2 regions of the Pseudoruminococcus sp. genome follow, and region 2 is predicted to be linked to the other one. Evidence: predicted binding sites of a transcription regulator. Region 2 holds the regulator's gene; the other holds the start of a gene.

Region 1 (2,414 bases), on a different contig from region 2:
ATAGCGTTCATAAGAGCGATACCACCACCAGCTACGATACCTTCTTCAACAGCAGCCTTTGTAGCAGCAAGAGCGTCCTCAATACGGAGCTTCTTTTCCTTCATTTCAACTTCTGTTGCAGCACCAACCTTGATAACAGCTACGCCACCAGCAAGCTTTGCAAGTCTTTCCTGAAGCTTTTCACGGTCGAAGTCAGAAGTAGTTGTTTCGATTTGTGCACGAATTTGAGCAACTCTGCCCTTGATTTCGTCTGCGTTGCCAGCACCGTCAACAATGATAGTATTTTCCTTGTCAACCTTAACCTGACGAGCCTGACCGAGTTGGTCGAGAGTTGTATCCTTGAGTTCAAGACCGATTTCAGAAGAAATTACCTGACCACCTGTAAGGATAGCAATATCACGGAGCATTTCTTTTCTTCTGTCACCAAAGCCAGGAGCCTTAACACCAACGCAAGTAAATACGCCACGGAGCTTGTTAAGAACGAGGTTTGTAAGAGCGTCGCCCTCGATGTCCTCAGCGATTATAAGGAGCTTTCTGCCAGCCTGAACAATCTGCTCAAGGATTGGAAGAATTTCCTGAATGTTAGAAATCTTCTTATCTGTGATAAGGATATATGGATTATCGAGGTCAGCAACCATCTTATCTGTATCAGTTACCATATAAGGAGCGATGTAACCTCTGTCAAACATCATACCTTCAACAACTTCTGAATATGTTTCAGCTGTCTTAGATTCTTCAACAGTGATAACGCCGTCCTTGCTTACCTTTTCCATAGCTTCTGCGATAAGCTTGCCAGTGAAGTCATCAGCAGCAGAAATAGCAGCAACGCTTGCAATATCGTTTGTGCCGGAAACAACCTTAGAGTTAGCCTTTACAGCTTCAACAGCAGTATTAACAGCTGTCTGAATACCCTTCTTAAGAACCATTGGGTTAGCACCGGCTGTAACATTCTTCATACCCTCACGGATAAGAGCCTGTGCAAGAAGTGTAGCAGTAGTTGTACCATCGCCGGCAACATCATTAGTCTTGATAGAAACTTCCTTAACAAGCTGAGCACCCATATTCTCGAATGGGTCGTCAAGTTCTACTTCCTTAGCAATAGTTACACCGTCGTTTGTGATAAGCGGAGCACCGAATTTCTTATCAAGAACAACATTTCTGCCCTTAGGGCCGAGAGTGATTTTAACTGTATCAGCGAGTTGGTTAATACCGCTGAGAAGAGCCTTTCTTGCATCTTCGCCGTATATAATTTGTTTAGCCATGATATATTCCTCCAATTACTATTAAATATTTAGAAATGCTGAAATTATTCAACGATTGCGAGAATATCGTTTTGACGAACGATAGTATATTCTTCACCGTCAAGCTTAACCTCTGTGCCAGAATATTTGCTTGTGATAACCTTATCGCCGACCTTAACATACATCTTGACTTCCTTGCCGTCAACGATTCCGCCCTCACCAACAGCAACAACAGTTGCAAACTGAGGTTTCTCCTGAGAAGAAGCTGTAAGAACGATACCGCTCTTAGTTGTTTCCTCTGATTCTTCCGCTTTAATGACTACTCTGTCAGTTAATGGTTTGATAGTCATAATAAATTGCCTCCTTTAAAATAATAGCAAATTGATTTTTAATATATTTAGCACTCTCTGTTCTTGAGTGCTAAATATATTGTAAAACTTTCCAACGAAAAAATCAAGTACTAAATGTCATATTCAAAAAAAATTAACAATCTCATATAGCTTTAATCTTTAATATATGATTTTACTTTTTTGCATTATCTTAAATTCTATATTATCCATAGTGTAAATCTATGTCAAAATTAAGCAGATGTCATCCAATTAAAATAATATCTGCAATGTTTTGTTTCAAAGGCAATAGTGTAGTCGTTCCATTCGCTTTCAAATACGGTTATTATATTTTCTATTTCTTCAAACTGAATATGAACTCTTTTGTTCATACCCTCAATTATTTGAAACATACATTGCTTATCTTCATTGGATATAGGTATGTTTATTATTTGTGCTTTTAGTTCAGATAAAGCTATCCCTATATTACATAAATTTTCTTCATACCATCTTTCAACAGCACGATTTATAAATTCTTTAAAGTCTTTATGCTCACTTTTCGCCGAAATCATGAGGATTATAAATTGCTCAGAGTTTGAAATATTAAAACAAAGACTATCAAATGTAAAATAATTCATAATTATCTCTTAAAGTACATATAGACTTGACACTTAATCATACCATTATAAAGCTTTCTGCGTTTATCCGCAGGTCTGCCGAAAATCTCCTCAAATTTATCATCAGGGCTAATTATGCAATAGCTGTACCCCTCACGCTTAAGGAATTTTTCTCCCATTGTGCGATAAATATCCTGTGCCTGTTGAATATCAAGAAGTCTTTCACCATA
Region 2 (2,414 bases):
CGGTAGTTTCCCCGACCGCGTCAATTATCTTCCTACGCTCACTACGAGCGATTCCGCGTCTTGTCCTGTGCGGTCACGCACTCAACACACGACTTGAACCATTGCGTGGCGAATGATTTTATCACCGATTTTGTAGCCCTTTTGGAATACTACTGCAATCTGATTTTCTTCAAGCTCCGGGTCCTCAACCTGTGCAACAGCATTGTGAATCTCAGGGTTGAACTCGTCACCTCTTGCACCATATTCCTCAACATTCAACTTCTTGAGTGAATCCTGCATCTGAGCCATAATCATCGTCATACCCTTAGTATGCTCATCATCAGCACCATTTAATGCTTCAATAGCTCTTTCAAGGCTATCAAGAACAGGAAGTATAGTCTTTATTGCGGCTGCTGTCGCATCATTATAGATGTTTGATTTCTCACGCTCAGTACGCTTTCTGTAATTATCATACTCAGCGGCAGTTCTCATAAAGATTTCTTTTTGCTTATCAAGCTCTTCCTTTAAGCCGTTGATTTCCTCCTCATATTTAGCCTTCTGAGATTTTGAACCTTTGGAGGATTTCTTCTTTGATTTTTCATCTTTCTTTTCTGTTTCGGAGGTTTGAGCCTCGTTTACAGTTTCGGAAGCTGTATCTTCCGCAGTTGTATCTTTCTTTGGCAAGATAATTCTCCTCTCTATCCATTAAGAAGTCCGCTCAACATTGTTCCCACAGTGTGAGCAAGATATTCTGTATTAGCTATAGTTTTTGAATAATTCATTCTTGTAGGACCTATTACTGCTATCGCACCCGAGCATACATCTGAAACATTATATTTCGATATAATCAAGCTCGCCTCCGAAAGCTCAGGTATCTTAGTTTCTTCGCCGATAAGAACCCTTGTAGGTTCATCGCTGTCATTCAACAGCCTTGTAATATCGTTTGTTCGGTTAAGAAAATCGACTGTCTGTCTTGCACTTTCAAAGCTGAACTCCGGCAGGAAAAGCAATTTGCTTTGTCCCTCAAGAGCGATATTCGTAGTAGCGGCATCTCTCGCCGCATCGTGAATAGCAATAAGTGCATTCGGAACAATCATAGAAAGCTCACCAAGCGAAATCGCAGCCGATTGTATAAATGCAGGCGTAACATCTACAAGCATCGTACCTTGAAGTTTATCATTCAAGGCGTTATCGAAAAGGTTCAAAACTTCGTCATTAACGACGAAATCACATCTGAAAAGCCTTGTTCTTACCATACCTGTCGAGGTTATCAGCACAGCCATAGCTGTGTGATTTCCTGTCTGAACGAATTTAACTCGTTTGACATAAGCTCTGTCAGCAGGCGGAGATGTTACAGCGGCAGCGTATCTTGTAATATCCGAAAGAATCTGCGCCGCCTCGCTGAGGAGGTGTTCAGGAGCGTCTGAGTGGAGTAAAAGTGAATCTCGAATAGCTCCTTGTTCTTTCGGGCTTACAGGCTTAACGCTCATAAGCTTATCTACATAAATTCTATAACCGAGGTTTGTTGGCACTCTGCCCGAAGATGTATGAGGCTGTGTGAGCAAGCCAAGCTCAGCAAGCTCTGCCATATCATTTCGGATTGTTGCGGACGAAACATTGAAATCAAGTCCGTCACAAAGTGTTTTCGAGCCGACCGGCTCGCCAGTGCCGATATACGAATCCACAATAGCCTCAAGAATTTTCAGCTTTCTGATTGCAGGCTGCATATCAATCACCTCTTGCACAATTAAGAGTTATTTACTTTATTAGCACTCTTGTGCATCGAGTGCTAATCTATATATAAATTTACCACTATTCCCCGCAAATGTCAACACCTAAATTGTAAACGATTTATAAACGAGGGAATTTTTTGAAAAAAGTTGGCAGATTTCCCCTAAGACAATTAAATTTTAGGTCAGGCCTTTTTAAAAGCTTGCAAGGTTGAGGAACGGAGTCCATAATGGGTTTTAATGGCAACGCCCTTAACCTGTCTTGCCCCCCTTAGGGGTGAACTTAGTTCGCCCCTAATTTCCATTAGTAAATAAAGGCGGACAAAGTCCGCCCTCAGGAGTAAATAATGTTAAGAGAGTCGCCCTTAAAACTCACCAAAGGCTCCGCCTTTGGAAACCACAAGCCTTTGAAAAGGCTCACACGAAATTTTTAAGTTCTTGAACTCTTGTAATTTAGTAGGAAAGAGTCGTAATATTACGCTTATATCTATTTTTGTCAGTGATTTTTCAGTTTTATGCTTTCAATTTATTATGTTTACTGTTATAATAACGGAGTAAATATGCTTAAATAGAGAGAAATCTAAAAACAGGGGGATAATTTAAAATGATAACCGTAAGTAATGTAGCACTCAATTTCAGTGGTACAAATCTTTTTTCCGATGTAAACCTTAAATTTACACCTGGCAACTGCTATGGAATAATCGG

Evidence for each region. Region 2 encodes HrcA, which represses chaperone genes, less so after heat shock. Its sites were predicted from a motif close to TGTTAGCACTCNNNNNNNNNGAGTGCTAACA; they were not measured.
Region 1: the regulator HrcA is predicted to act here: its motif matches at 1,637-1,667, upstream of ACLU24_RS03870 (co-chaperone GroES).

The regions. Positions count from the first base shown of each region.
Region 1 covers NZ_JBKXNW010000003.1:95,407-97,820, reverse strand. Annotated here, with positions in the region: gene groL (chaperonin GroEL) at 1-1,262, opposite strand, end outside; gene ACLU24_RS03870 (co-chaperone GroES) at 1,307-1,591, opposite strand; gene ACLU24_RS03865 (hypothetical protein) at 1,822-2,205, opposite strand; gene ACLU24_RS03860 (THUMP domain-containing class I SAM-dependent RNA methyltransferase) at 2,208-2,414, opposite strand, start outside.
Region 2 covers NZ_JBKXNW010000010.1:70,853-73,266, forward strand. Annotated here, with positions in the region: gene grpE (nucleotide exchange factor GrpE) at 82-663, opposite strand; gene hrcA (heat-inducible transcriptional repressor HrcA) at 678-1,706, opposite strand; gene ACLU24_RS10690 (ABC-F family ATP-binding cassette domain-containing protein) at 2,314-2,414, shown strand, end outside.